One region of the Serratia proteamaculans genome, then DNA from elsewhere that is predicted to be linked to it. Evidence: predicted binding sites of a transcription regulator. Region 1 holds the regulator's gene; the other holds the start of a gene.
The links. Region 1 encodes CRP, which controls carbon source genes, mostly activating them, when cyclic AMP is high. Its sites were predicted from a motif close to ATGTGANNNNNNTCACAT; they were not measured.
Positions count from the first base shown of each region.

Region 1 (15,349 bases):
ACATCAATAAAGCCAAGATAGTCCATCTGCTGCAAATGCAGATGGCTGGGGTCATACAGGATATGGCAACGCGGGTGATTGCCAACCTGCCGCAGAAAGCGCTCAAAGGTCACACCGTCATGCAGATCCTCCCCTGGGTGCAGTTCATAGCAAAGGTCGACACCGACGTCGTCAAAAGCATCGAGGATCGGCCGCCAACGCTGTGCCAGTTGCCCGAAGGCTTCCTCCAGCAACAGCGCATTGTGCGGTGGCCAGGGGTAAAAGTAGGGCCAGGCCAGCGCGCCAGAAAAAGTCACGTGTGCGGCTAATCCCAACCGCTGCGATGCCTGTGCTGCCATTAGCAATTGCTCCGTTGCCCATGCCTGCCGGGCCTGAGGATTGCCGCGCACCTGGACCGGAGCAAAGCCGTCAAAAGCCGGATCGTAAGCCGGATGCACCGCCACCAGTTGCCCCTGCAAATGGGTGGATAACTCGGAGATCGTCAGGCCGTGCCCCGCCAGCAACGCGCGCACCTCGTCACAATACTCCTGGCTGTGGGCCGCCCGCTTGAGATCAAAAATAGCGGGGGACGTGGTCGGGATCTGCAGGCTTTTAAACCCCAGCCCGGCGGCCCAACCGGCCAACCCGTCCAGCGAATCAAACGGCGCCTGCGGGCCGATAAACTGGGCCAGAAACAGCCCCGGCCCCTGAATGGTTTTCATGCTGATGACCTCCCTAACATTACTGTTTGCCGGCTGTGCACCGCTTCGTCCGCCGCCAGTACCACCCGCAGGCTGTTCAGGGCATCCTGCCAATGCTGGCCGAGATCCAACCCGTCCTGGATCGCCTGAAGAAAATAGCGCTGCTCGCTCAGGCACAGCGCCAAATGGTCCGGTTCGTCCTGACAGTCAATCCAGCGGTCCGATTGGAGAAACTGATTAGTGCTATCCAACGCCGCGCTGTGGATACGCAACGAGTCGGTACGGGTGTGGCCGTCGACGTTATCTGAATCCGCATCCGCCTGCCGCGCGACGATCGAGACTGAACCACGCGGTCCAATCACGTCTTTGACGAAGTAGGCGGTTTCGCTGATCATCGGCCCCCAGCCGGCTTCGTACCAGCCAACGGAGCCATCGGCAAAACGCACCTGTAACTGGCCATAGTTGTACATTTCCGGCGGCAACTCCTCACTCAGTCGTGCACCGATGGCGCTGACGCTGACCGGCTCCGACTGGGTCATCTGGCACATCACGTCGAGGTAATGCACGCCACAGTCGACAATCGGCGACAGCGACTGCATCAAACTGCGGTGCACATCCCACATCGCACCGTGACTCTGTTGATTGAGGTTCATGCGCATCACCAGCGGTTTACCCAAATCACGGGCCAATTCGACAAATTGCTGCCATGACGGGTGGTGACGCAGAATATAGCCGACCACCAGTTGCCGCCCGGCGGCCCGCGCGGCGGCAATCACTCGCTCCGCACCGGCCTGGGTAGTGGCGAGCGGTTTTTCAATGAACAGATGGCAACCGGCAGCCAGCGCCGCCAACGCGTAGGCCTCATGAGTATCTGGCCAGGTGGTCAGGCAAACCGCATCCGGACGCGTCACCGCCAGCGCCTGGGCGAAATCACTGAACACCGGGTAGCCGCCCCCCAACCGGGTATTGAGCCGATGTCGGGAATCACCGCGCGCCACCAATCCACAAATCTCGATGCCGTCCATACCCTGATAGGCTTCAGCATGTGAAGCCCCCATATTGCCGCAGCCCACCACCAGCACGCGCAAGTCAGTCATCGCGTTTCTCCCCCTGCGGGATTTCCCGGTAATTGAAGGTGAAGAAGAACAGTGCCGCGATCACCAGCGCACCGATGGCCGGATACCACCAGAAACTCTGCCACTGTGGCAGCGCTGCCGCCCCTTCTGCCGTCACCAAACGATTAAACAGTGCACCGCTGATTTGTGAACCGATCAACATGCCCAGACCATAGGTGAACAACACCAGCAGACTCTGGGCCTGGCCCTTGACCTTGTCACCGGCCACCTTGTCGGTGTAGATAAAACCGATCACGAAAAAGAAGTCGTAGCACATGCCGTGCAGAATGATGCCGAGGTAAATCATCCAGCGCAGTTCTTCGGTAATCCCCAGCGCAAACATCACGTAGCGCAGGAACCACGCCAACATGCCAATCAGCAGCATCACCTTGATGCCCAGCCGTACAAATAGAAACGGGATCAGCAGCATAAAGAACAGTTCGGACATCTGCCCCAACGACATCACCCCGCCGACATTGCTGAAACCGGTCGCCGCAATGAAAGGCGCGGCATAGGCATAGTAGGCCGCCAGCGGGATGGAGATCAGCGTCGCGCAGATGATAAATACCAGGAAGTGTCGCTGCTTCAGCATGGCGAAAGCATCGGCACACAGCAGGTCACGCATTTTTATCGGTTTGCCGCGTTCCGGTGCCGGGGTGTGTGGCAGGGTGAAGCTGTAAATGGCCAACACCAACGAGGCCACCGCCGCCAGTGTGAAAATACCGGTACTGTCTGACAGCCCGCTGGCACCGACGATCAGCCCGGCGACAATCCAGCCAAAGGTGCCGAACGCCCGCACCACAGGAAAGGCTTTTTCGCTGTTGCTCAGGCTATAAAACGCCACGTTGTTGCTGAGGGCGATAGTCGGCATATAACACAACATATAACCGAAAATGATCCACAACAGGCCGCTTTGTCCACTGCTGAAGAAGCCGGGCATCAGCCACAACAACCCGGCACCGATCAGATGCAGCACCCCCAGCACCTTCTGCGAGGCGAAGAAGCGATCGACCAGCATGCCCAGCACGAACGGTGACAGAATCGAAGCGATCGGCCCGGTCGAGTAAGCATCGCCGATGATCGCCGCCAGGCCGAACTTACCCATCACTACGCCGAGCGTGACGTACCACGCCCCCCAAACAAAGAACTGCAGAAACATCATCAGTGCCAACCGCGGCACCACCCATTTGAATGTGACGCTTTTGGTCCCCATGACCGCGCTGTCAGTTTGCATAATTCCCCCATTGGTCTTGTTGTGGTGTTGTCTAACCGCTTTCCGGCAGGAAGGACGGCATAACCACACCGCCGGGTTGTAGCGCACGGCCTTTCACCTGCGCCAAATGCAATTCACAAATCCGCCCGCCCCACTGCAACAGCACCTGGCTGAGGGCAGAACGTTGCGCCGGTACCAGCACCACCGGCGTGGTACCGCGATGGTGGCGATCCAGCATCCAACTGATCAACTCCAGGGCAATCTCTTCGCTGTGGCTGCAGCCCGGCCCCAACAGGCGGGAAGCCGGATGCGCCACCGAAGCCAGATAACCGCCAATGCTGCCGTCAAGTTCCCACACGGCAGTCCGCCATAGCCCGCTGGCGTCGTTGAGGAAGTAGTCAATATCGCGCCGACGTTCGATGCCCAACAGCGTTCGTTCCAACTGCAGGATGCCGGGCAGATCCTCTGGCTGGGCGGAGCGCACTCTGCCACGCGTCAGACTGGGGAAGGAAAATCCCTCTACCGGCACCGGGATCGTCATATCCTGGTAAATCGCATAGGGCGTAAAACCGGCGCGGTGGTACAGGGCGTAGGAATCCAGGTTCAGCGCGCTGGAAAGCAACCTTATAGGCCGCTCTCCCGCCAGCTCATCGGCCTTGCCCAACAGTTGCGCGGCGATACCACGGCCAAAGTAGTCGGGATGTACATTCATGATGCCCAGCCCGAGATGAGTTTCACGCGGGTGAAAGAAGCAGGAACCGCACAGCACGCCCTGTTCATCGTGCGCAACCCAGTGTTGGCCGGGATCCAGATGGTGATAGACGTCAACAAACAGCCCGCAGCTGGTCGGCTCTGCGGAAAAGATGGCGCCCATGCCGTGGCGTTGATACCAGGCATTGGTCGACAGATGAATCAGTTCTGCGACCGTCTGGCGATCACCGTTTTCCGCTACTCTCAGTTGCACCTGCATCCGCCACCTCTTTTCAGATTATGGGTTCAGCGAAATAACGCGAAATCGCAAAATGTAATCGATTTCATTTCCACCATGAGCAAAATGTAATCGATTTCTTTTTTTCGGCAACCTGATTAATCTGTTGAAAGGGGCTGATAAGATGAATTTGTAACCCACATCACAATCCTGAGGCCAGGCGCAGACTTTTTGCCGCGCTTGGGCATATTGTGCGGGGCAATTGGGCAGAAGGAACAGCAAACCATGTCGATCGAAAAGGTGGCGAAACTCGCCGGCGTCTCTGCCGCGACGGTCTCACGGGTATTGAACGGCCAGCAAATCGTCAAACCGGCCACTCGCGACAAGGTACTGGCGGCGATCCGCGCATGCGACTACCAACCCAACCTGCTGGCGCGTCAGCTACGCACTTCGCGTAGCCGTATGCTGCTGGTACTGGTTTCCAGTATCACCAATCCTTTTTGTTCCCTGGTAGTACGCGGTATCGAAGAAGAAGCCGAACGCCACGGCTACCACATTTTGCTGTGCAACTCCGAATCCAATCCAACCCGGGAGTCCGCCTATCTCAGCCTGCTGAGCGGTAAAGTGGTCGACGGCGTGATTACCATGGACGCCGTCAGTTGCCTGCCTGGCCTGACCGCAATGATTGGCGATTTCCCCTGGGTACAATGCGGCGAAGGCGATCCCGAGTTCCGCGCTTCTTCAGTCACCATCGACAACCATCAGGCGGCGATGGCCGGCGTGCGTTATTTAGCTGCACAGGGCCGACGACGTATTGCCCTGATCAACAGCGACATGCGCTATCTCTACTCGCAGCAGCGAGAGCAAGGTTATCGACAGGCGCTGGCCGAAGCCGGGTTCGACTATTGTCAGGTGGAATACGTCGAGGGACTGGAATATGCCGCCGGTGCGTTGGCCATGGGCCGCCTGCTGGATACCGAGCCGCGGCCGGATGCGGTATTCGCCATTTCCGACGTGATCGCCGGTGGGGCGATGAGCACCCTGCACCAACAGGGATTGCGCATTCCCGAAGATGTCGCGGTAATGGGCTTTGACGGCGTGCCATTCGGTGCCGTCACCACGCCACCGCTGACCACCGTCGAACAACCGATGCACCAGTTCGGCGTGCGCAGCGTGCAGTTGCTGCTGGAAAAAATCAAAAATCCGCAACAACCGCCGCGTAATGAAGTGCTTGAGTGGCGGCTGGTTGAACGTGGCTCAGCCTGATTACAGGCTCAATTCCCCACGCAAAAACGTACCCGCATAGCCACCAATCAAGGTGCGATCGCCCTTCAGCTCACAGAACAACTCGCCGCCACGTGCCGAAATCTGCCACGCGTGCAGTTGATGGCGACCGAGACGTGCGGTCCAGTAAGGCATCAGCGTGCAGTGTGCCGAGCCGGTCACCGGGTCTTCACCGCCGTCGAGAGTGAAATAGCGCGAGACAAAATCGACCTTTTCACCCGGAGCACTGACGATCACCGCACGGCCGACCAGGGCAATCAATGTCGGGATATCCGGCTGTAACGCCCGCACCTGCGCTTCGCTTTCCAGCACCACTAACAGCGCATTGGCCTGCCACACTTCCTGCGGTTCAGCGCCCAACAGTGCCGCCAACCCTTCAGGTTCCACAACCTTCTGCGGCGGCCGGGACGGGAAATCCAGAACCAGCCGTTCGCCATCTTCGGCGTCGCGTTTAACGTACAAATCGCCGCTCGCCGAACGGAAACGGATATCCTGCAGCGCCGGGTTCACCACGCTGAACATCACGTGTGCCGCCGCCAGCGTACCATGGCCACACAGATCGACCTCGCGATGAGGCGTGAACCAGCGGATAGCCGACATATCCCCATCGTCCCAGACAAAGCTGGTTTCCGGCAGGCTCAGCTCATTGGCGATGGCCTGCATCTCGGCGGTCGACAGTGGCTGTTTCAGCAGGCAGACACCGGCCGGGTTGCCACGAAATCCTTCGCCAGTGAAAGCCACAATGTGGAAGTAATTTTCTGCCATCGTATTTCCTTAATGCCAGATCAGTAACACACAGGCCGCCGTGAGCAGCCCCATAGAAACGTTAAAGATGATCCAGGCCTTTTTGCTACGCAGCAGGCGGCCAATCACCGTGCCAAATCCCAGCCAAATCACGCCGGCAACCATGTTCACCACGAAAATACCCAGCGAGATCGCCAGAATCGAGGTGTTGTACTTATCGCCTGCCAGGCTAAAGCTTGCCACCGCCCCCAGCGCCATCAGCCAGGCCTTGGGGTTAAGGAATTGCAGCAGCCAGCCCTGATACAGCCGTATCGGCTTGGGCGGTGCCACGTCGGTTTCCAGCTTTTCATAGGCGGCGGTGGCCACTTTCCACGCCAGCCACAGCAGGTACAGGCTGCCGAGAATTTTCAGCACCAGATGCAGAGCCGGATAAACCAGAATCAGGCTGCCGACGCCGAAGGCCACCAGCAGCAAAATGCTTTGCATGCCGAGCATGATACCTATCATCAGCAGCAGTGAACGCATAAAGCCAAAGTTGGCGCCGGAAGTGGTCAATAACATATTGTTGGGGCCGGGGGTGATCGCGGCAACCCACAGAAAGCCTAACATCGAAAGAAATAAACTCGCTTCCATCAGGCGGGTGCTCCTCACCCAGGGGGATTTTTGCAGTATTATTGTTAACTCAGGGTAGTGAAGCTAACAGCGCACTAATCATCCCACAATAGTTGCCAAAAAGATTTTTACTCAAGCTATGCATGAATCCTTTCGCCCGTTGACCGGGGCCAGTAATCCCCATCTGCAGACACTGCTGCCACGGCTGGTGCGCCGTCGTGTACAGCTGAAACCTCATTGGCAACGGCTGGAATTGCCCGGCGGCGACTTTGTCGATCTCGCCTGGAGCGAAGACCCGACTCAGGCTACCGACAAGCCACGTGTAGTGCTGTTCCACGGCCTGGAAGGCAACTTCTACAGCCCCTATGCCCATGGCCAGCTCAGCGCCTGGCGCGAAAAAGGCTGGCTCGGGGTAGTGATGCATTTTCGCGGCTGTAGCGGCGTGCCGAACCGTAAGCAACGCATCTATCATTCCGGCGAAACGGAGGATGCACGCTTTTTCCTGCAGTGGCTGCGAACCACCTACGGGGAAGCGCCAACCGCCGCCGTGGGTGTCTCGCTCGGCGGCAACATGCTGGCCTGCTACCTGGCGCAACAGGGCGCCGACAGCCTGCTGCAGGCGGCGGTGGTGGTCTCTGCGCCACTGATGCTGGAACCCTGCTCATGGCGGATGGATCAGGGCTTCTCGCGGGTTTATCAGCACTATCTGCTCGGGCAATTGAAACAAAACGCCACCCGCAAACTGCTGCACTATCCTGACACCCTGCCGCTGAAACTGCCGCAGCTCAAGGCGTTGCGCCGGATCCGCGACTTTGACGATGCCATTACCTCGCGTATCCACGGTTTCAGCGACGCTACCGATTATTACCGCCGCTGCAGTGCCCTGCCGCTGTTGCCGTCGATCCAAACGCCGTTGTTGATCATCCATGCCAAGGACGATCCTTTTATGACCGACGAAGTGATCCCCGAGGTCGCCACGCTGCCGCCCAACATTGAGTATCAGCTGACCGAGTTTGGCGGCCACGTCGGCTTTGTCGGCGGTACATTGAAAAAACCCCATATGTGGCTGGAATACCGTATTCCATCCTGGCTTGCCCCTTATCTGGAAACAACCAAGTGATTATCCCCTGGAAAGAACTGGAAGCTGAGACCCTGAACGGCCTGATCGAGTCCTTTGTGCTGCGTGAAGGGACCGACTACGGCGAGCACGAGCGCTCGCTGGAACAAAAGGTGGAAGACGTACGCCGCCAGTTGAAAAGTGGCGAGGTGCTGTTGGTGTGGTCAGAACTGCATGAGACCATCAACATCATGCCTCGAGGACAGTTCCGCGCCGGACAAGAAGAAATTTAGTGCCGATCGGTTCTATGACTGACGGAAAAAATCAGGTAACAATGAGGGATTGCAAACCAACGCGCGGAATTTTGCCCTTGGCGAAAGGGCGTCAAACACACCAATATAGCCTATAGCTTTCAAGCTGCAGCTAGGCGCCCAACTCGCTCATCCCCGGGCGCTTACTCGAGTAAGTAACCGGGGTGAGCGAGTGCAGGTAACAACGCTGCAGCTTGAAAGATGACGGGTATAATTTTATCTGACGCCTGCGCATTTAACACGGAGTGACCCACCACCATGTCCGCCAAACATCCCGTTATCGCAGTGACCGGCTCCAGCGGCGCCGGCACCACCACCACCAGCGTGGCGTTCCGTAAAATCTTTCAGCAGTTGAACATCCGTGCCGCTGAATTGGAAGGCGACAGTTTCCACCGCTATACCCGACCGGAAATGGACGCGGCAATCCGCAAAGCGCGCGATCTCGGCCGTCATATCAGCTATTTCGGCCCTGAGGCCAACGACTTCGGCCTGCTGCAACAAAGCTTTAGCGAGTACGGCACCAACGGTACCGGCCGCTCTCGCAAATATCTGCATACCTACGATGAAGCGGTGCCCTATAACCAGGTCCCCGGCACCTTTACGCCGTGGGAAGCCTTACCGGCACCGACCGACGTGCTGTTCTATGAAGGGTTGCACGGCGGCGTGGTGACCGAACACAACGACGTGGCCAAACATGTCGATTTATTGGTCGGCGTGGTGCCTATCGTCAACCTGGAGTGGATCCAGAAGTTGATCCGCGATACCGGCGAACGCGGCCACTCCCGTGAAGCGGTGATGGACTCGGTGGTCCGTTCGATGGAAGACTACATCAACTACATCACGCCGCAGTTCTCCCGCACCCACATCAACTTCCAACGGGTGCCGACGGTAGATACCTCCAACCCGTTTGCCGCCAAGGCGATCCCCTCGCTGGACGAGAGCTTTGTGGTGATCCACTTCCGCGGTCTGGACCAGATCGATTTCCCTTACTTGCTGGCCATGCTGCAAGGATCTTTTATCTCGCATATCAATACGCTGGTGGTGCCGGGTGGCAAAATGGGGCTGGCGATGGAGCTGATTATGGCGCCGCTGGTGCAGCAACTGCTGGAAGGCAAAAAAATCGAGTAACTTATCAGAGCGCGGCGACAGGCCGCGCCCCCTCTATCCGTCAGGACACTGCGCGGATTTCAAAACTGTGGGTCACGCTGGCTGCCTGACTCAACATCAGCGAGACCGAGCAGTACTTCTCGGCGGAAAGGTTTACCGCCCGCTCAACAATCTTGTCACTTAAATCTTTACCGGTGACGATAAAATGCAGGTTGATATGGGTAAACAAGCGTGGCGCTTCTTCACGCCGTTCGGAGGTCAATTTCACCTCGCAGTCGCGCACATCGTTACGTCCTTTTTGCAGGATCGACACCACATCGATCGCGCTGCAGCCTCCCACCGACATCAGCACCATTTCCATCGGGCTGGGGGCTTTATCACCGGCGTTACCGTCCATCAGCACCTGATGGCCAGACGCGGATTCACCCAGAAACGTCAGCCCTTCCACCCACTTAACTCTTGCCTGCATACTGGTCACTCCGGTTAATTTCTTAAAATCAGACTACGCTTTCGCATAGAAACTGGCAACGGAACCTGATGCTAATCATGCTGAAGCGAGACAACACAAGACACCCGCCTCACTCTGTGCTACAAACAGAGCCGCAATAAATCTTTCCGGGACACTGATTTCAGGGAAACTCCCAGGGAAAGGCTCCTTTACCGGTATGTTAACAGAATGTAGCTTGCAGCTCTCCCGGCAAGTTAATATGCTAGGGCGACAGCGTATATTTATGACACGCCTCAAAACCTGCTGCCAGCCACCATTAAAAAAACGGCGACAGCACGTTTTACAGGGAACTCTGACCCCTGTGACACAAGGCAGCGATAACAACAGAGGATAACAGCGAATGGTTCTCGGCAAACCGCAAACAGACCCTACTCTCGAATGGTTCCTGTCTCATTGCCATATCCACAAATATCCATCCAAAAGTACGCTGATTCACCAAGGTGAAAAGGCCGAAACGCTTTACTACATCGTCAAAGGCTCCGTAGCGGTGCTGATTAAGGATGAAGAAGGTAAAGAGATGATCCTGTCCTACCTTAACCAGGGGGATTTCATCGGCGAGCTTGGATTATTTGAAGAAGGTCAGGAGCGTAGCGCCTGGGTTAGGGCGAAAACCGCCTGTGAAGTGGCTGAAATTTCCTATAAGAAATTCCGCCAGTTGATTCAGGTTAACCCGGACATCCTGATGCGCCTGTCAGCGCAGATGGCAAACCGTCTGCAGATCACCTCTGAGAAAGTGGGTAACCTTGCTTTCCTGGACGTGACGGGCCGCATCGCGCAAACACTGCTGAACCTGGCGAAACAGCCTGATGCCATGACCCACCCGGATGGCATGCAGATTAAAATTACCCGCCAGGAAATTGGCCAGATCGTCGGTTGTTCACGTGAAACCGTTGGTCGTATTCTGAAAATGCTGGAAGATCAAAATCTGATCTCCGCCCACGGCAAAACTATTGTCGTTTACGGCACGCGTTAATTACTGAAAAAACGGCGCGATGATTCGCGCCGTTTTTTTATGCCCTGAATCATCATGTGGCGCCGACTGATTTACCACCCGGAAGTCAATTACGCACTGCGGCAAACGCTGGTGCTTTGCCTGCCGGTACTGCTGGGCCTGCTGATTGGCCAGCTGCAATACGGCCTGCTATTTTCCCTGGTCCCCGCCTGCTGTAACATCGCCGGGCTGGACACGCCCCACAAACGCTTCTTCAAACGCCTGATCGTCGGCGGTTCCCTGTTTGCCTTCAGTAGCCTGTTGCTGCAGCAAGTTCTGCTTTGGCAGTTGCCGCTGCCGTTACTGATGCTCGGCCTGGCCCTGTTGCTCGGCGTCAGCGGTGAAATCAGCCCGTTACACGCCCGCCTGCTGCCTGCCGCACTGGTAGCCGCCATCTTCTCTCTCAGCATGGTCGGTAGAGTCCCGCTGTGGCACGCACCGCTGTTATACGTGGTCGGTACCGCCTGGTACGGCCTGTTCACCTGGTTCTGGTTCAAGCTGTGGAAAGAACAACCGATGCGCGAGTCGCTCAATCAGCTCTATCTGGAGCTGGCGGACTACTTCGAAGCCAAATACTCGCTACTGACCCAGCATACCGATCCGCAGACTGCACTACCGCCATTGTTGGTACGCCAGCAAAAAGTCATGGACTTGATCACCCTGCTGTACCAGCAGCTTAATTTTTTGCCGCACGCCAGTAACCTTGAGCAAAAGCGCCTGCAACGCACCTTTCAGGTCGCGCTGGATTTGCAGGAACACATCACCGTCAGCCTGCATCTGCCGGAAGAAGTACAAAAACTGGTAGAGCAGAGCCAGGCCGAAGCAATTATCCGCCGCAATGCGCAGGTGATTGCCGGCCGACTACGCACGGTGGCCCACGATATTCTCTACCACCAGCATTCGCAGCGATTCAAAATGGACCATGAACTGGCGGCACTGGAAAAAGTCGCTGCGCAGCATCCGGACAACCCGGTGGGCCAGTTCTGCTACTACCACTTCAGTCGCATCGCACGTCTGCTGCGCACCCAGCACCCGCTCTACCGCCGCGATCTAATGGCCAACCAAAACCGCCTGCCGTTTTGGCCCGCGCTGGTCAGCTATCTGTCGTTCAAGTCCAACGCCCTGCGCAATGCGGCACGGCTGGGTGTCACGCTGGCGGCGGGCAGTAGTCTGGGTCTGTTTTTCAATCTGCCGAAGCCTTACTGGATCCTGCTGACCATCATGCTGGTGAGCCAGAACGGCTACAACGCCACCCGGGTGCGCATCCAGCACCGTGCGCTCGGTACCCTGGTCGGATTGGTGCTCGCCGCCGGTCTGCTGCAATTACAGCTACCCGAGGCCGAGACCCTAAGCGTGATGCTGGTGATCACGCTGCTGGCCTATCTGGTATCGCGTAAAAACTATGGGCTGGCGGTGATTGGCTTTACGGTGACGGCGGTCTACACCCTGCAATTGCTGGCGCTAAACGGCACCAATTTCCTGGTGCCACGGCTGATCGACACCCTGATTGGCTGCGTGCTGGTATTCGGCAGCACCATCTGGCTGTGGCCACAGTGGCAAAGCGGGCTGCTGCGCAAGAACGCCCACCAGGCGCTGGAGAACGATCAGCAGGCGCTGCGTTTGCTGCTGGAAGAACAGGAACCCGACCCCAGCGCACTGGCCTATGCCCGCATGCAGGTTAATCAGGCGCACAATGCGTTATTCACCTCGCTGAATCAGGCAATGCAGGAGCCGGGGTTTGAATCGAACTATCTGGCGGATATGCGCCTGTGGGTGACGCACAGCCAGTTTATTGTCGAACATCTGAACGCGATGACCATCCTGGCGCGCGAGCACTATATGCTGACGCCAAAGCTGGCGGAGGAGTATCTGCAATCTTGTGAGATCGCGCTGCAAAGCTGTCAGCAGCGGCTGGAATACGATGGGCCGAGCAGTGGCAACGGCATTATGCAGCCGCCGGATTTGCACCCGGAGATGCCGGTGACCGAAATGGAGCGCCACCTGCGGCGTATTCTGTCGCACCTGAGCGTCATGCACACCATCTCGTCATTGGCCTGGAGCCAACGCCCGCATCATGGCATCTGGCTGAAGCGCAAACTGCGCGATCAATAAGGGCGCCCTGTGGCGCCCCGGTTATCAGTGCAACAAATTAAGCGTTAATCACGTCCTGCACTGCCAGCTCAAACAGCGCCATACCTTCGTCGATATCCTGGATTTCCACCACCAGCGAAGGTGCAAAGCGGATCACATTTGGCCCGGCATTAAGGATCATCAGCCCACGAGCAGCAGCCGCCGTCAGGAAATCGCGCGCCTTGCCATGATACGGCGCCGTCAGTTCGGCACCAATCAACAGGCCCATGCCGCGAATATCGCTGAAAATACCGTACTTCTCGCCAATTTTCTTTAACGCCTGCACGTACAGCCCGTGACGTAACTCAATGCCGCTCAGCACTTCCGGCGTATTGATCACGTCCAGTGCCGCTTCCGCCACCGCGCAGGCCAGCGGATTACCGCCGTAGGTGGTGCCATGGGTGCCCACCTGCATCGCCGAGGCAATCTCTTCGGTGGTCAGCATGGCGCTAACCGGGAAACCGCCACCGAGCGCTTTGGCGGTAGTCAGGATGTCCGGCGTCACACCATAGTGCATGTAGGCGAACAGCTTGCCGCTGCGGCCCATACCGCTTTGCACTTCGTCAAACACCAACAGCGCCTGGTGTTTATCGCACAGTTCACGCACGCCCTTGAGGAATTCGGCATTGACCGGGGTAATGCCCCCTTCCCCTTGGATCGGCTCCATCACCACCGCACAGGTATGGTCGTCCATCACCGCCTTCACCGCCGCCAGATCGTTGAACGGCACGTGTACGATATCGGCCGGCTTGGGCCCAAAACCATCAGAATACTTGGCCTGCCCGCCCACCGAAACGGTAAACAGCGTGCGGCCGTGGAAAGCGTTATAAAAAGCGATGATTTTGGTTTTGTACGGGCTGTGACGGGTAATCGCGTAATGGCGTGCCAGTTTGAAGGCCGCTTCATTGGCTTCCGCACCAGAGTTGGCGAAAAACACCCGGTCGGCAAAGGTGGCGTTGATCAACTTGGTGGCCAGACGCAGCGCCGGTTCGTTGGTGAAAACATTGCTGGTATGCCACAGGGTTTCGCCCTGCTGTTTCAATGCCTCAACCAGGGCCGGGTGGCAATGCCCCAACGCCGTCACCGCAATGCCGCCAGAGAAATCGATGTACTCTTTCCCCTGTTGGTCCCACACGCGGCTGCCTTTGCCCCTGACCGGGACAAACTGGGCAGGTGCATAAACAGGCAAGATAACCTGATCAAAGGTGCTGCGGTTGACTTCGATTTTTTCGGTCATTATGGGGTCCACCCTGAATGTGACTCAGTCTTTTTGTTGCGATTGAGTGAAAATATAATCACAAAATATGCATAAAAAACCAATAAAGGGCAAACGCAAATCGTCTTCGCGGTTAAAAAAAACCTAACCAACTAACTTTTAAGGAAATTATCCAACAGCTGATGCCCCTGCTCACTGAGGATGCTCTCCGGATGGAACTGCACCCCTTCCAGCGCCAGTTGACGGTGGCGGATGCCCATAATCTCATCGCGTACGCCGTCGCGCTCACTCCAGGCGGTCACTTCAAAACAGTCCGGCAAGGTAGCGGCTTCAAGCACCAGCGAGTGGTAACGGGTGACGGTCAGCGGATTGTTCAACCCGTGAAAAACGCCGCTGTCGAGATGGCGGATCGCCGAGGTCTTGCCGTGCATCACCTCACGGGCGCGCACCACGTTGGCGCCAAAGGCCTGCCCCAGTGCCTGGTGCCCCAGGCAAACGCCGAGGATCGGCAGTTTGCCGGCAAAATGCCGAATAGCCGCCAGCGAGATACCGGCTTCGTTTGGGGTGCAGGGGCCCGGGGAGATCACCAGACGCTGCGGTGCCAGCCTTTCTATATCGGCCAGTTGCAGTTCGTCGTTACGCTTCACCAACACTTCGGCGCCTAATTGGCAGAAGTACTGGTAAAGGTTATAGGTAAATGAATCGTAGTTATCGATCAACAGCAGCATAGGGGTTCCAACGGACAGCATTGTAAGGGGCTAGCCCCGATTGACACCGGCGCATTATACAACGCCCCTACAATACTGCCGCCAGCGATAATTTCAGCTTACTTTTTACGGCCACCCATAATCGAGCCCAACACACCGCGCAAGATCTGGCGGCCAAGGTCACGCGCCATGCTCTTGGCCGCGGTCTGGACGATGCCGTCATGCTTGCCGCCACGTGGGCCGGTAGAACCGAACAGGATATCGTTCAGGCCCCCCATCAAACCACCGCCTGCCGGCTGCTGTGCCTGCGGTTGCGATGTCGGCTGACCCGGTTGCGGCGTGCCGACGGTAGCAAAACCTGCCGATGACAACTTCTCATAAGCGGATTCGCGATCAACCATATCTTCGTAACGACCGTACAAGGGCGATTTATTGATCGCACTGTTCAGCCCTTCCGCCCCCAGCATGCCCATTTTGGATTCCGGCGCGATCACCATCGCCCGTTCCACCACGTTAGGCCGCCCTTTCTCATCCAGGAACGACACCAGCGCCTCACCCACGCCCAGTTCGGTGATCGCCGTTTCTGCGTCGAAGGCCGGGTTGGCACGCATGGTTTGCGCCGCGGCTTTCACCGCTTTCTGATCGCGAGGAGTAAAGGCACGCAGCGCATGCTGTACACGGTTACCTAATTGGCCCAGCACGCTGTCCGGGATATCCAGCGGGTTCTGGGTCACAAAGTAGATGCC
Region 1 is NZ_OX461105.1:5,002,087-5,017,435, forward strand. Features, by position in the region: gene QOT07_RS23325 (sugar phosphate isomerase/epimerase family protein) at 1-701, opposite strand, end outside; gene QOT07_RS23330 (Gfo/Idh/MocA family protein) at 698-1,777, opposite strand; gene QOT07_RS23335 (MFS transporter) at 1,770-3,029, opposite strand; gene QOT07_RS23340 (GNAT family N-acetyltransferase) at 3,061-3,978, opposite strand; gene QOT07_RS23345 (LacI family DNA-binding transcriptional regulator) at 4,222-5,202, shown strand; gene QOT07_RS23350 (PhzF family phenazine biosynthesis protein) at 5,203-5,985, opposite strand; gene QOT07_RS23355 (LysE family translocator) at 5,995-6,597, opposite strand; gene QOT07_RS23360 (hydrolase) at 6,716-7,696, shown strand; gene QOT07_RS23365 (YheU family protein) at 7,693-7,926, shown strand; gene QOT07_RS23370 (phosphoribulokinase) at 8,203-9,072, shown strand; gene QOT07_RS23375 (OsmC family protein) at 9,113-9,520, opposite strand; gene crp (cAMP-activated global transcriptional regulator CRP) at 9,900-10,532, shown strand; gene QOT07_RS23385 (YccS/YhfK family putative transporter) at 10,587-12,662, shown strand; gene argD (bifunctional acetylornithine/succinyldiaminopimelate transaminase) at 12,700-13,917, opposite strand; gene QOT07_RS23395 (aminodeoxychorismate synthase component II) at 14,049-14,624, opposite strand; gene QOT07_RS23400 (helicase HerA-like domain-containing protein) at 14,723-15,349, opposite strand, start outside.

Region 2 (15,349 bases), 580 kb from region 1:
GGTTATTTTTATCAGCCGGAGTGGCTGGGATGCGTTGTACCGCTTTTTGGTTGAGTAACCGGCGGCGCTGGGCATAACCCGCCAGGGTGATCGACAGCAACAGCGTCGCGCCGTTAAACAGCGGTTCGACCCAGAAATCGCCGCCGAACTGCTGGATACCGGCGATGCCGATGGCCAGAATGGCGATGCCGACTACGGTGCCCCAGACGTTAACCCGGCCGGGACGAATAGTGGTGCTGCCGAGGAAGGCGCCAACCAGCGCCGGTAACAGGTAGTCCATGCCGACGCTGGCCTGGCCAACCCCTTGCTCGGCGGCGATCAACACTCCGCTAAAGCCAGTCAGCACGCTGGAGGCAATAAAGGCACCGATGGTAAAGCGATTGACCGAAATGCCGTTCAACCGCGCGGCCGCCGGGTTGCCGCCCACCGCGTACATGCAACGGCCCAGTGGGGTGTGTTCGGTGATCAACCACAGCACTACCGCGACGATCAACACGTAGAAGGCCACGATCGGGATCCCGCCGATCTCGGTGTGGTGCAGGGCGGTAAAGGCGTCAGGCAGATCGCCGACGATCTGTCGCCCGCCGGAGTGCCACAGCGCAATGGCATACAGCACGGTGCCGGATCCCAGCGTGGCGACAAAGCTGTCGATATCCGCCAGCGCCACCAGAATACCGTTCAACAGGCCGTACAGCGCGGAGAGTACCAGCACCGTCAGCACCGCCATCTGCCACGAAAAGCCGTATTCCACCTGCAGCGTGATGGCCAGGATATGCCACAGCACGATGCCGAAGCCGACGTTAAGGTCAATCTTGCCGACGATCATCGGGATGGTCGCCGCCAGCGCCAACAGAGCGATCTTGGCCTTGCTGGAGAGGATCGCCTGCAGCGTTAGCATTGAAGCGAACGAGGGGGAGATCAGCGAAAACAGGATCACCAGCGCAATGCACAGCAGCAGCAGGCCGTAGCGGGTGAGAACCTGCATCAGCCACGGGCCGGTACCGTCCTGTGACAGGCTGACTCTTTGCTCCAGTGCCGTTGATTTAACAGATGTTTTAGACATGACCCACCTCAGATTCTAACGTTGTCGCGAGGGTTTCCCCGGAGCTGGCGGAGGCCAGTTCCAATAAATTGGCGAATGACACCTGCTGATTTCTCAGCTCGCCGACCACTTTTCCCCGGTTAAACACCAGTGCGCGGTTGCAGATATGGGCAATTTCCTCAAAGTCGTTGGAGATCACCAATACCGCCACGCCTGCTTCCAGGGATTTATTTAACAGATGATAGATTTCTGCCCGTGCGCCCACGTCTACACCGGCGGTGGGGTCTTCCAGGATCAGCAGCGGGGCGCCCAGGTGCATCCAGCGTGCCATCACCACCTTTTGCTGGTTACCGCCGGACAGGGCGCTGATATCGATATTGACGTCCTTGGGCCGTACGTCGAACAGCTGTACTTTCCACCAACTGGCGCCAATCTCGGCCCGGCGGCTGTAGCGTGACAGCAGTTTGTGGCCGCTGGCCACAGGGTTGATAAACAGGTTTTCACGCACGCTCATCGACATCACCAGGCTTTCGCCGGTGCGGTCGCCTGCGACCAAAGAGACGCCGCAGGCCATGGCCTGCTGTGGGCTGCTGGCGGTGTAAGGCTGGTCGCGAAAGCGGATTTCGCCCTCATCGGCGTGACGCAGGCCGAACAGCAACCGGCCAATCTCTTCCTGACCGGCACCGCGCAACCCCGCCAGCGCCAGCATTTCTCCGGGCTGCAGAGTGAAGCTGACCGGGCCGATATCGCCTACCGCCACGTTATTGAGCTGTAGCACCGGTGGGCGATCCTCCGGTAAGGGTTCGCGCTGATCGTCCGCCATCGCTTCACCCACGATCATCTGCACCAGATCGCGCAGCGAGTAGTCGGCAGTATTGCCGCCCGCCACGTAGCGCCCGTCGCGCATGACACAGACCCGATCGGCGATCTCGATCACTTCATCCAGCCGGTGGGTGACGTAAATCATGCCGACCTTTTTGGCACGTAGCCGGTTAATCACCGCGAACAAATGGCGCACATCGTTGGCGGGCAAGGACGCGGTGGGTTCATCCAGCACCAGCAGTTCGGCGTTAACCGCGACCGCCCGGGCGATCGCCAGCAGCGATTTTTCGGTGCGTGACAGCTCAAAAACTCTGGCATCGGGATCCAGCGCGATGCCGACATCCTGCAGTGCCTGAACGGCGCGGCGACGGTTGGCACGCCAGTCAATCAGGCCGAAGCGGCGCGGGAAACCCATCACCAGCGCCATATTTTCCGCCACCGTCATCCACTCGATCAGCCCGAGATCCTGATGAATAAAGGCAATAGGCTGGCGGCTATCACTTTTTATTGCCGCGGCGGAGGCTATGCTGGCCCCTTGAAACTGAATATCGCCACCGTCGCGTGGGTAAACCCCGGCCAGTACTTTGATCAGCGTCGATTTGCCCGCGCCATTTTCGCCCAGCAGGGCCAGGACTTCGCCCGGCATCACCTGCAGGCTGACGTCATTCACCGCGACGTTGCCGCCAAAGCGTTTAACAATATGGCTGAGGCTAAGAATGGGTTGTTCCGCATTATCTGGTGTCATGTGATGCGCCCCTGGTCCCTGCATCCGCGATCGGCGAGATGCTGATTGGTGGTTATATCGCCTTTAAATTTCAATATGCGAAATTCAATTTCAAAAATAATATGCCGATTGCCGATCTAAAGCAAAGCCGGAGAGGTTTTAATTGTCCTTTTAAAACAATCTGTTATTTATATCTTTGCGGAATTGTGACGCACAACTCACTTCGGAAGTTAGCGGAATGTTGCGGATTTTTAACTTGCTACCGACAATGAAACGGCGTTCCGTCTTCACCTGATGCGGGCCTTGGGGTAACATTCCCGGCAAAGGGTCCGTTTACCACGCCGTGGCGTTGGCTGGCGGCTCGACACTGGAGAAATTGCGCTATGAGCCTGAAAGCTGTCGACGAGAAAGATGACAAGAAAGACAAACCCCTGGGCAGCCAAAGCCTGTTCCGCGGTTTGCAACTGATTGAGATCCTGAGTAACTTCCCTAACGGCTGCCCACTGGCGCACCTGTCTGAGTTGGCCGGCATGAACAAAAGTACCGTCCACCGCCTGCTGCAAGGGCTGCATACCAGCGGCTATGTCACCCAGGCCCCGTCGCCCGGCAGCTATCGCCTGACCACCAAGTTTATTTCTATCGGTCAGAAGGCGCTTTCCTCGCTGAATATTATCCATGTCGCTGCGCCGCACCTGGAGCAGCTCAATCTGGAAGTGGGGGAGACGGTCAACTTCTCCAGCCGCGAAGACGACCACGTCATTTTGATCTACAAGCTGGAGCCGACTACCGGCATGATGCGCACCCGTGCCTATATCGGCCAGCATATGCCGCTGTACTGCTCGGCGATGGGCAAGATTTTTATGGCCTACGGCAACAGCGATTATCCCGATCGCTACTGGCAAACCCATCAGCATGAGATCCAGACATTAACGCGCAATACCATCACCGAGCTGCCGAAGATGTATGAAGAGCTGGCCGATATCCGCCTGCGCGGCATGGCGATGGATCGCGAAGAGAATGAGCTGGGAGTGTCCTGCGTGGCGGCGCCGGTGTTTGATATTCAGCAACGGGTGCCCTATGCGGTGTCGGTTTCGCTACCGACTGCCAAGCTGCAGCAGATTGGCGTCAAAGCCCTGATTAAGCCGGTGCTGGCGACCGCGCAGCGCATTTCTCAGGAGCTGGGGTTTGTTACTCCGGCCTGATTATTAGCATTGCTGATAGTTGATTAGAAATATCAATTTCACCTAATAATTTTTTCCTCCTATGATGCGCGTATTGACCGATACGCGCCGCTGCCCGGCGCTTTGTTCTCTGTGAGGAATACCATGTTAGCTGTCTTTTTACAGGGCTTTGCCCTGAGTGCCGCGATGATCCTGCCGCTGGGCCCGCAAAATGTTTTTGTCATGAATCAGGGCATTCGGCGTCAGTACCACCTGATGGTCGCGTCGCTGTGTGCGTTGAGTGATATCGTGCTGATCTGCGGGGGGATTTTCGGTGGCAGTGCCTTGCTGAGTCGTTCGCCGCTGTTGCTGGCGTTGGTAACCTGGGGCGGCGTCGCCTTTTTGCTGTGGTACGGCTGGGGGGCGTTTCGCACCGCCTTCAGTCGGCAACTGGCACTGGCAACCGCTGAGGAACTGAAGCAGAGCCGCTGGCGGCTGGTGGTCACCATGCTGGCGGTGACCTGGCTGAATCCGCACGTCTATCTCGACACCTTTGTGGTGCTGGGCAGCCTGGGCGGCCAACTGACGCCGGATGTTCGTTCCTGGTTTGCGTTGGGTGCGGTGAGCGCTTCCATCGTTTGGTTCTTCGCGCTGGCGCTGTTGGCTTCCTGGCTGGCACCCTGGCTGAACACCCGAATGGCGCAGCGCATCATCAATACGCTGGTCGGCGTGGTGATGTGGGGCATCGCTTTGCAGTTGGCCTGGCAGGGGGCAGGTTTATAAGAATTTGTCACTAATCCGAATTCAAAAGCCCGCGCGATATGCTACGTTTGATGCCAAGGAACCGGCTGTTCTCAGCAGAGAAAGGCCGGTAAATCAGTTACAGCCTGTCATCAAGGAGACACTGTGAAGCTTAAAGCATTGGCTATGGCCGCAATGGTTGGATTAGGGACGTTACCTCTGGCGCTGCAAGCGGCAGAAGTGCCGGAAGGGCCACACGTGGTGACCTCGGGCACATCCAGCGTTGACGCGACGCCTGATATCGCCACCCTGGCGATCGAGGTCAGCGTCTCTTCCAAAGACGCCGCACAGGCGAAAAAGCAGGTTGATGAGCGCGTAGCGCAATATTTTGATTTCCTGCAGAAAAATAACATTGAGAGGAAAGACATCAGCGCCGCCAACCTGCGCACCCAGCCGGAATATGACTACCTGAAAACCGGTGAGTCGGTGCTGAAAGGCTACCGTGCGGTACGTCAGGTGCAGGTGACGCTGCGTCAGTTGGATAAGTTGAACGAGCTGCTGGACGGCGCGTTGAAATCCGGCCTGAATGAGATCCGCGCCGTTGAGCTGGGCGTGGCGAAACCGGACGTTTACCGTGAGCAGGCGCGTCAGAAAGCCATCGAGAACGCCACTCAGCAGGCGGCTTCATTGGCGAAAGGCTTTAACGCCAAGCTGGGGCCGGTTTACAGCATTCGTTATCACGTTGCCAACTACCAGCCGATGCCGGTAGCACGCATGTATAAATCGGCGGGTGCAGCGGCGGAAAGCGACGCGGCGCAAACCTACGAACAGCAAAGCATTCACTTTGACGATCAGGTGGATGTGGTATTTGAGTTGCAGCGCAACGCGGCGCAATAATATACCCGTCATACTTGAAGCTGCATCTGTGTTGGCTGCAGGCAGTCACCCCAGTTACTTACTTGAGTAAGCTCCTGGGGACTCCTGCCTTGGCCGCCTTGATGCAACTCCAATTATTTAGGGTATAAGATGGGTCTTTCAGACTACTGATAAAGCCCGTTATTAGGGAGAGCGCACCCTCGGTGCGCTAGGCCCGGGTATCTCGGGCTTAAAAACAACCTGAACAGCAACCTTTTCTATTTAATCCTGGCGCAGAACCTGGCGACCATGCTCGAGCAGGGCATCGGTCACTTTACGCATCATGCGGCTCTCTGGCGCGAAGCGGTGCCAGAACAGCATGCGGCGCTGGAACAGGCCTGGCGTCAGATCGATCAGTTCGCCCGAGTCCAACTCTTTCTCAATCTGCAGATGCGGGATCATACAGCAGGTGGTGCCCTGACGCGCCAACTGCACGAAGGCTTCCGATGAGTTGACGATATGGCAGGGCACGCTACCCGGCGACAGATCAAAGTTCTGCTGCAGGAAAGCCTGGTGCATGTCGTCGAGATGGTCGAATGCCACCGCCGGCGCTTTCAGCAGCGCGGAGCGCGTAACCCCGTTCGGGAAGTAGCGCTCGGCAAAACCTTTCGAGGCGACAAACAGATAATCCAGCGCGCCCAGTTGGTCCACCAGACAGCTTGGCAGCGGCTGCGGCTGGATACTCACCGCACCCACCACTTCACCGCGGCGCAGGCGTTCCTGAGTCCGGGTCTCGTCTTCTACCTGCAGGTTCAGACGGATCGGAGAATCGGTCAGCACCGGCTTCAGCGCCGGCAGCAGCCAGGTTGCCAGGCTGTCGGCGTTAACCGCCAGCGACAGCAGCAGCGGCGTATCAATGCCGGTGTCGTTGCCCAGCCACTCTTCTTCCAGCAATTCCACCTGGTGCAGCAGCGCCAGCAGCTTCTGGCCCTGTTCGGTCGGACGTGGCGGCACGGTACGTACCAGCAGCGGTTGGCCAAACAGGTTTTCCAACTGCTTGATGCGCTGGGATACTGCCGATTGTGTGATGCAAAGTTTTTGCGCGGCGCGCTCAAAGCCACGCTCACGGATCACCGCGTCCAGCGCTTGTAGCGTTCGATAGTCTGGGCGTTTCATCGGAAAGATATCCCTTAAAGTAAATTGATACTGGCACTATGCCACATCTCTGGTGTTTTACAGGTGGAAAATCACCGGGCCATCTTGCCGCGGCGCGCCTAAAAATGCGGCTCAGGGTGAAGAAGTGTGATCCTGCCTAAGTGAAAAATAGCGATTTACCCTATAATACGCACACGTTTTCGTACAGAGGCAATGGACATATTATGACGCAGGATGAACTGAAAAAAGCGGTTGGCTGGGCAGCGCTGGATTACGTGACCCCGGGCACCATCGTCGGGGTGGGTACCGGCTCGACCGCCGCCCACTTTATTGACGCGCTCGGCTCGATCAAACACCAGATCGAAGGGGCGGTGTCCAGCTCCGACGCCTCCACTGCCAAGCTGAAAAGCCTCGGTATCCACGTGTTCGACAGCAACGAAGTGGATTCGCTGGATATTTATGTCGACGGCGCGGATGAAATCAACCGCCAGATGCAGATGATCAAAGGCGGCGGCGCTGCGCTGACGCGTGAAAAAATCATTGCCGCCATCGCGCGCAAGTTTATCTGTATTGTCGACTCCACCAAGCAGGTCGACGTGCTGGGTAAATTCCCGCTGCCGGTAGAAGTGATCCCAATGGCGCGCTCCTACGTGGCGCGTGAGCTGGTGAAGCTGGGCGGACTGCCGGAGTATCGTCAGAATGTCCTGACCGATAACGGCAACGTGATCCTGGATGTGCATAATCTCAGCATTCTCGATGCCATTGCGCTGGAAAATAAAATCAATGGCATCGCCGGTGTAGTGACCGTGGGGCTGTTTGCCAACCGTGGCGCCGACGTGGCGCTGGTCGGCACGCCTGATGGCGTGAAGGTCATCGGATAATGTAGAACCCTCTACAGGTATGCGGTCTTGGATCCCACCGGGCCGCATAATTCACTGGTTAAAATATCTTTTATTAAAAGCGCTAAATTTGGTGACATATGTCACATTACGAGCGATAGCTCCACGAAGCTTCTGCCTATTTCTTTCCCTATGGCATTTTCTGCCAGAAACCAGCAACAACGCTGAGCCTTGTCCTGACGGGCGGGCAATCGTTTGTATTGCCGCCTGCGTTATTTTTGTTATGTTGGATGCGTGCTGTTTCACAACAGCCGCTTCTGAAGTCTGAACATAGGGTCGGGTAAATGGCAAAAGTATCATTGGAGAAAGACAGGATTAAATTCCTGTTGGTGGAAGGGGTTCATCAGAGCACGGTAGATAATCTGCTGGCAGCCGGATATACCAACATTGAATATCACAAAGGTGCGTTAGACACCGAATCGCTTAAGGCATCGATCCGCGATGCTCACTTCGTCGGCATCCGATCGCGTACGCATCTGTCCGAAGAAGTTTTCGCCGCTGCAGAAAAGCTGGTGGCGGTAGGGTGTTTCTGTATCGGTACTAACCAGGTTGATCTGAAGGCGGCGACCAAGCGCGGCGTTCCGGTGTTTAACGCACCTTTCTCTAATACCCGATCCGTGGCCGAAATGGTGCTGGGCGAGTTGCTGCTGATGTTGCGCGGCATTCCGTCCGCCAACGCCAAGGCACACCGCGGTGAATGGCAGAAACTGGCCGTGGGCTCGTTTGAGGCGCGCGGTAAGAAGCTGGGGATTATCGGCTACGGCCATATCGGCACCCAGTTGGGTATCCTGGCCGAAGGCCTGGGCATGAAAGTGTTCTTCTACGATATCGAGAACAAGCTGCCGTTGGGCAATGCCCAACAGGTACGCCACCTGTCCGATTTGCTCAACATGAGCGACGTAGTGACGCTGCACGTGCCGGAAACCCTGTCGACCAAGAATATGATGGGTGCAGAAGAGCTGGCGTTGATGAAGCCGGGCTCAATTCTGATCAACGCCTCGCGCGGTACCGTGGTGGATATTCCTGAACTGTGCAAAGTATTGGCCAGCAAGCATTTGGCCGGTGCGGCGATCGACGTCTTCCCGGAAGAACCTGCGACCAACAGTGAGCCGTTCAACTCACCGTTGTGCGAGTTCGACAACGTGATCCTGACCCCACACATTGGCGGTTCGACTCAGGAAGCGCAGGAGAACATCGGTGACGAAGTGGCCGGTAAGCTGGCGAAATACTCCGACAACGGTTCGACCCTGTCGGCGGTTAACTTCCCGGAAGTGTCATTGCCAGCGCATGGCCCTAATGCCAGCCGTCTGCTGCACATCCATGAAAACCGTCCTGGCGTACTGACGCAGATTAACCAGATCTTCGCTGAAGAAGGGGTGAACATCGCCGCGCAGTACCTGCAAACCGGTCCGGAAATCGGCTACGTGGTGATCGACATCGAAGCTGAAACTGAACGTGCCGACGCGGCACTGCAACGTATGAAGGCGATTGCCGGCACTATCCGTGCTCGCTTGCTGCTCTGATTGAACGCGTTGTAACAACCAAGGCCGGATTTATCCGGCCTTTTGCTATTCGGCTATCCGCCATACCCAATTCTGCGATGGGGTAACGATCTCCGGCAGCGGGATATCCCAATGTTCCACCGGCAGCTGTTCCACCTGCTGGCAGTCATGTGCCAACCCGATCGGGTAGGGGCCGAGATGATGCCAGTTTTGCAGAGTGCGATCGTAAAAACCGCCACCCATCCCCAAACGCTGGCCCGTACTGTCAAACGCCACCAGTGGCGTCAGCACCACGTCGAGTGAGCCGATCGGCAAGACGTTGCGCACATCGAGCTGTGGCTCAAGGATATTGAAGCGGTTGTTAACCAGAGGCGTTTCCGGGGTATAGCGCAGGAACAGCAGATTGCCGGGGCTAAACGGGTGCAACACCGGCAGATAAACCTGTTTGCCTTGCTGCCATAACCGTTCAATCAGCGGACGGGTATCGAGCTCGCCATCGAACGACAAAAACACCGCAATGCTTTGTGCCGCCTGGATGCGCGAATGTGCAGCGATGCGTTCAGCCGTCTGCAGGGCGAAATTATTTTGTTGTTCGGGTGTTAGGGCGCGTCGAAGTTGACGGATTTGGTTTCGGATGTTTTGCCGCTGTTGGGCATACTGGGCTTGAAAAGACATAGTCAGCACACTTACCGCTGAGGAAGGGGAATCTCCGAGATGCCGTCGCAGGCTGTAACCCTTGAACCCATGGTTCAAGGTGAACGTGCTGTCGCAATCTTAAGGCTTCTCGGCGGGCCGAGCATGCACACCGATCGCGGATCATCACATTCTGTTGGTACTAATTATCGGCTCAGGGGACTGGCCCGCTGGCGAACATCTCAGAGAAATTTTTTACTCATTGCCAAAATCCAGGATTTCAGCAACTTAAGTTATTCGAATTGTGCATCCTGACGTTCAGAGATGCGACCCTGTTCAAGCAAAGCCTGTTCAATGGTCTGTTGTAGCATGCGAATGCGTTGTTCCATATTGGACGCATAATCACGGGTTTTCAACCGTTCTTGAGCAAGTTCGTGACAAACATTCAATGCTGCGATGAAAACGAGCTGCTCAGTATTTGTGACTCTAGTGCGAACTTTAAGATCTTGCAACCGTTCGTTAAGATCGACCGCTGCCATGTTCAACGCATCTTGTTGTTCTGGCGGGCAATTGACTCTTAAAGAGCGACCAAAAATTTGAATATCTACCGGTTGTGCAGACATGCCACCTTCCTGCCTAAATTTCGCGCCAGCCCCAGTCTACCCTTACCGGGCCACCAAAGCGGGCGCCACTATATATACCTCGGTACCAAGATACAACCCCTTTTTCAGTACCTGGTTGTAATCTACCGCGACAGACATTACCAGTCAAAAAAGGGTTTCAAAATGCGTATTTAGCTTCATTTTGTTCCCTTCCGGTACTGTGTGAATTCTGACGCATCACGATTATAACTAGCCACTGAGGTGTCGTGCTTATCTGGCACAGCGACGGACCTTGGTGGTAGCATAACACGAACTTATCCTGCCAACGATGACGAATGCGCATGTCTATACAGAATACATTTCCAAGTTACCAATCTTTGACCCTTGCCCTTAACCAGCAAGCGGTGGCGTTGACCGCAGCAGAAATGCACGGCCTGATCAGTGGCCTGTTGTGCGGTGGCAGCCGTGACGCCGGCTGGCAATCACTGGTCTATGATCTGACTAATGAAGGCGTGGCCTTCCCGCAGGCGCTAAGCTTGCCGCTTCAGCAACTTCATGAAATTACGCGTGAAACGCTGGAAGACGACGATTTCATGTTCCAACTGATGATGCCGGAAGGCGAAACGGTCAGCGTGTTTGATCGCGCCGACGCGTTGAGCGGCTGGGTGAACCATTTCCTGCTCGGCCTTGGCATGATGCAGCCGAAACTGGCCCAGGTGAAAGACGAGCTGGGTGAGGCGATCGACGATCTGCGTAACATCGCCCAACTCGGTTATGAAGAAGATGAAGACCAGGAAGAGCTTGAGCACTCTCTGGAGGAAGTGGTGGAGTATGTGCGGATGGCGGCCATTTTGTGCCACACCGAATTTACTCGCCGCAAGCCGACGGCGCCGGAAAATGCCAAACCGACCTTGCACTAAACATCCTATTTCACGACCTTGAGGCCGTGAGCACAGGCAGATTGATTTCAGGAGAAGGTGATGACTCAGCAGGAATTCAACAACCGCCGTCAGGCGCTGTTGGCGAAAATGGCTCCGGCCAGCGCGGCGATTATTTTCTCTGCGCCGGAAGCAACGCGCAGTGCAGATACCGAATATCCTTACCGTCAGAACAGCGATTTCTGGTACCTGACCGGCTTCAACGAGCCGGGCGCGGTATTGATTCTGGTGAAGAGTGACGAGATGCATAACCACAGCGTGCTGTTCAACCGGGTGCGCGATCTGACGGCGGAAACCTGGTTTGGCCGCCGTCTGGGCCAAGAGGCTGCCCCGGCGAAGCTGGGTGTGGACCGCGCGCTGCCGTTCGATGAAATCAACGACCAATTACCCCTGTTGCTCAATGGCCTGGACGTGATCTACCACGCGCAGGGCCAATACGACTATGCCGATCAAATCCTGTTTGCTGCGCTGGACAAGCTGCGCAAGGGTTTCCGCCAGAACCTGCAGGCACCGGCAACCCTGACCGACTGGCGTCCGTGGCTGCACGAAATGCGCCTGTTCAAGTCATCGGAAGAGATGGTGATTATGCGTCGCGCCGGTGAGATCAGCGCGCTGGCCCATACCCGTGCAATGCAGAAATGCCGTCCCGGCATGTTCGAATATCAGCTCGAGGCGGAAATTCATCATGAGTTTACCCGCTTCGGTGCCCGCTACCCGTCTTACAACACCATTGTCGGTGGCGGTGACAACGCCTGTATCCTGCACTACACCGAGAACGAAAGTGAATTGCGCGATGGCGATTTGGTGCTGATCGACGCCGGTTGCGAGTACAAAGGCTATGCTGGCGACATCACCCGCACCTTCCCGGTCAACGGCAAATTCAGCCGACCGCAGCGCGCAGTGTATGACATCGTGTTGGCGTCGTTGCAACGGGCGCTGGAGATGTTCAAACCGGGCATCAGCATCCGCGTGGTCAACGATGAAGTCGTACGCATCATGATTACCGGGATGGTGGAATTGGGGATCCTGAAAGGCGAAGTCGAGCAGCTGATTGCCGAACAGGCACATCGTCCGTTCTACATGCATGGCCTGGGTCACTGGCTGGGGCTGGATGTGCATGATGTCGGCCATTACGGTACGCCAGATCGCGACCGTACGTTGGAACCGGGCATGGTGCTGACCGTCGAACCGGGGCTGTACATTGCGCCGAATGCTGATGTGCCGGAAGAATATCGTGGCATGGGCATTCGTATTGAAGACGACATCCTGATCACCGCCACCGGCATTGAGAATCTGACGGCCAGCGTAGTGAAAGACGCAGATGCCATCGAAGCACTGATGGCGGCGGCAAGGTAACAGCATGAGTGTAATCATCGTTGGTGGCGGTATGGCGGGGGCGACTTTGGCGCTGGCCATTTCCTCGCTGACTCAGGGAAGATTGGCGGTTGACCTGGTCGAAGCGACCCGACCGGACGACCGCAGCCATCCGGGATTTGACGCCCGCGCCATTGCCTTGGCGCAGGGCACCTGTCAGCAGTTGACGCGCATTGGCGTTTGGCCGGCGCTGCGCGACTGTGCGACGGCCATTACCCAGGTGCACGTTAGCGATCGCGGTCATGCCGGGTTTGTTAATTTGCACGCGCAGGATTACCAGGTCGATGCGTTGGGGCAGGTGATTGAGCTGCACGATGCCGGTCAACGGTTGTTTGCGCTGCTGGCCAAGGCACCGGGTGTGACGTTGCACTGTCCGGCCCGGGTGGTCGATGTGGTGCGTACAGCAGAGCAGGCCGAAGTACTGCTGGATAACGGTCAGCGTATCAGCGGGCAACTGCTGGTGGCGGCGGACGGCTCACGTTCGGCGCTGGCACAGGCCTGTAATCTGCAGTGGCAGCAAAGTGACTATCCGCAGTTTGCTACCATTGCCAACGTCACCACTGCAGAGCATCCACAGGGGCGCGCTTTTGAACGCTTCACCCGTCACGGGCCCTTGGCTTTACTGCCGATGTCTCAGGGGCGCAGCTCACTGGTGTGGTGCCATGCGCGTGAAGATCGCGAGCAGGTCGACGGATGGGACGATGAGCGTTTTATCAGTGAATTGCAGCAGGCGTTTGGCTGGCGTCTGGGGCGTATTCTTCGCGCCGGCAAACGCCACAGCTACCCGCTCAGCCTGCTGACCGCCAATCAGCATGTCAGCCACCGGCTGGCACTGGTGGGCAATGCCGCACAGACGCTGCATCCGATCGCCGGGCAGGGGTTCAATCTTGGCCTGCGTGACGTGATGTCGCTGGCGGAAACGCTGGCCGAGGCGCAGCAGGCCGGAGAAGATCCCGGTGGCTATGCGCTGTTGGGGCGTTATCAACAACGGCGACAGCAAGATCAGCAGGCTACCATTGGTGTGACAGACGGCCTGATCCGGCTGTTTGCCAATCGCTACGACCCCCTGGTGGTCGGTCGTAATCTGGGTCTGATGGCGATGGCCCAGTTACCGTCGGTGCGGGACGCCTTTGCCAAACGTACTTTGGGCTGGGTGGATCGCTAAGCGGTGTATAAGCACAGGCGCAGCATGCTGTGCCCAAAGCGCTGGGCAATGGCACAGCGAGTCATTTAAGGAAATTAAGCAGCATGCAATCATTTGACGTGGTTATCGCCGGCGGCGGTATGGTGGGGTTGGCATTGGCCTGTGGTTTGCAGGGCAGCGGTCTGCGCGTTGCAGTGTTGGAACAGCAGCAACCGGATATGACGCCGCCGCAACCACAGCCGGAACTGCGCGTTTCCGCCATCAATGCCGCCAGCGAGCGCCTGCTGCAGCACATTGGCGTGTGGGACGAGATCCTCTCCCTGCGCGCCAGCGCCTATAACGCCATGGAAGTCTGGGATCGCGACAGCTTCGGCAAAATAGCCTTTCGTGGTGACGAATGCGGTTTTAATCATCTTGGCCATATCATCGAAAACTCGGTGATCCAGCAGGCGTTGTGGAAGCGGGCGGAAAGCCTGAGCGACGTCACGCTGATGACGCCTGCGGCGCTCAAGCAGGTGGCCTGGGGCGAGAACGACGCTTTCATCACTCTGGAAGACGGCCGCATGCTGACCGCCCGACTGGTGATTGGGGCCGATGGTGCCCATTCCTGGCTGCGTCAGCATGCTGATATCCCGCTGACCTTCTGGGATTACCGCCACCATGCGCTGGTGGCCACGATCCGCACCGAAGAGCCGCATTTGGCGACGGCGCGGCAGGTGTTCCACGGCGATGGCATTCTGGCGTTTCTGCCGTTCAGCGATCCGCATTTAAGCTCGATCGTCTGGTCGGTGGCACCGGAAGAGGCTGAACGCCTGAAGCAACTGGAGCCGGAGCAGTTTAACCGTGAGCTGGCGATGGCTTTTGACCTGCGCCTCGGTGCCTGCACCCTGGAAAGTGAACGTCAGACCTTCCCACTGACCGGGCGTTATGCCCGCAACTTTGCCGCGCACCGTCTGGCGCTGGTGGGCGATGCTGCGCATACCGTGCATCCGCTGGCCGGGCAGGGGGTGAATCTGGGCTTTATGGATGTGGCAGAGCTGATCGCTGAACTGCGCCGTCTGCAACGGCAGGGCAAGGATATTGGCCAACACCTGTATCTGCGCCGCTACGAACGCCGTCGCAAACACGGTGCTGCGGTGATGCTGGCCAGCATGCAAGGGTTCCGCGAACTGTTTGATGGTAACCACCCGGCGAAGAAACTGTTGCGTGATGTCGGGCTGCGCCTGGCCGACAGCTTGCCGGGCGTGAAGCCCAAGCTGGTGCGTCAGGCGATGGGCCTGAATGACCTGCCGGAATGGCTGGCCTGACGGCAGCCTGAGAGAGGTCGTTAGGCCTCTCTGCCTCATTTTCCCCTCGATATCATCGATTCTCAAAGGCGCAGCCCTGCGCCTTATACCCATAGCTTTTTCTTATATAACCCTTCATTTGAAATAATCTAATTCCAGGCCGGTTTTGCCATTAGTTTTTCTAATTCCATGTTCGGTTATCAAAAGTCGAAATTCCGTATCCGGCCTTGGGTTTGTTATATAACTTCGGATTTTTGGTGCTTTAATTGTTGGTTTTGTGCCTTAAAGCGCATTTTTCCAGTCAAAAACTCTGCACACTAGCCCGGCATTTTACTGGCCCTGAGCGACGCCAAGCCTATTTTAACTTATGGTTAATGGGGTCGTTCGGTGATAACGTCAGGACAAAGGTATCGTTTGCGTCGCGGCGGTTAGCCGCAGTTTTTGCACGTTCGGCGCAGCGTTTCTGTTGGGC
Region 2 is NZ_OX461105.1:4,421,195-4,436,543, reverse strand. Features, by position in the region: gene QOT07_RS20645 (ABC transporter permease) at 1-1,063, opposite strand, end outside; gene QOT07_RS20640 (sugar ABC transporter ATP-binding protein) at 1,056-2,609, opposite strand; gene QOT07_RS20635 (IclR family transcriptional regulator) at 2,972-3,790, shown strand; gene argO (arginine exporter ArgO) at 3,914-4,531, shown strand; gene QOT07_RS20625 (oxidative stress defense protein) at 4,655-5,386, shown strand; gene QOT07_RS20620 (LysR family transcriptional regulator ArgP) at 5,627-6,520, opposite strand; gene rpiA (ribose-5-phosphate isomerase RpiA) at 6,724-7,380, shown strand; gene serA (phosphoglycerate dehydrogenase) at 7,683-8,921, shown strand; gene QOT07_RS20605 (5-formyltetrahydrofolate cyclo-ligase) at 8,967-9,575, opposite strand; RNA gene ssrS (6S RNA) at 9,603-9,785, opposite strand; gene zapA (cell division protein ZapA) at 9,827-10,156, opposite strand; gene QOT07_RS20590 (YecA/YgfB family protein) at 10,477-11,055, shown strand; gene pepP (Xaa-Pro aminopeptidase) at 11,116-12,429, shown strand; gene ubiH (2-octaprenyl-6-methoxyphenyl hydroxylase) at 12,434-13,612, shown strand; gene ubiI (FAD-dependent 2-octaprenylphenol hydroxylase) at 13,696-14,898, shown strand.
Region 2: serA (phosphoglycerate dehydrogenase) is a predicted target of CRP. The motif match lies at 7,470-7,487, and genes of this name have one in related genera.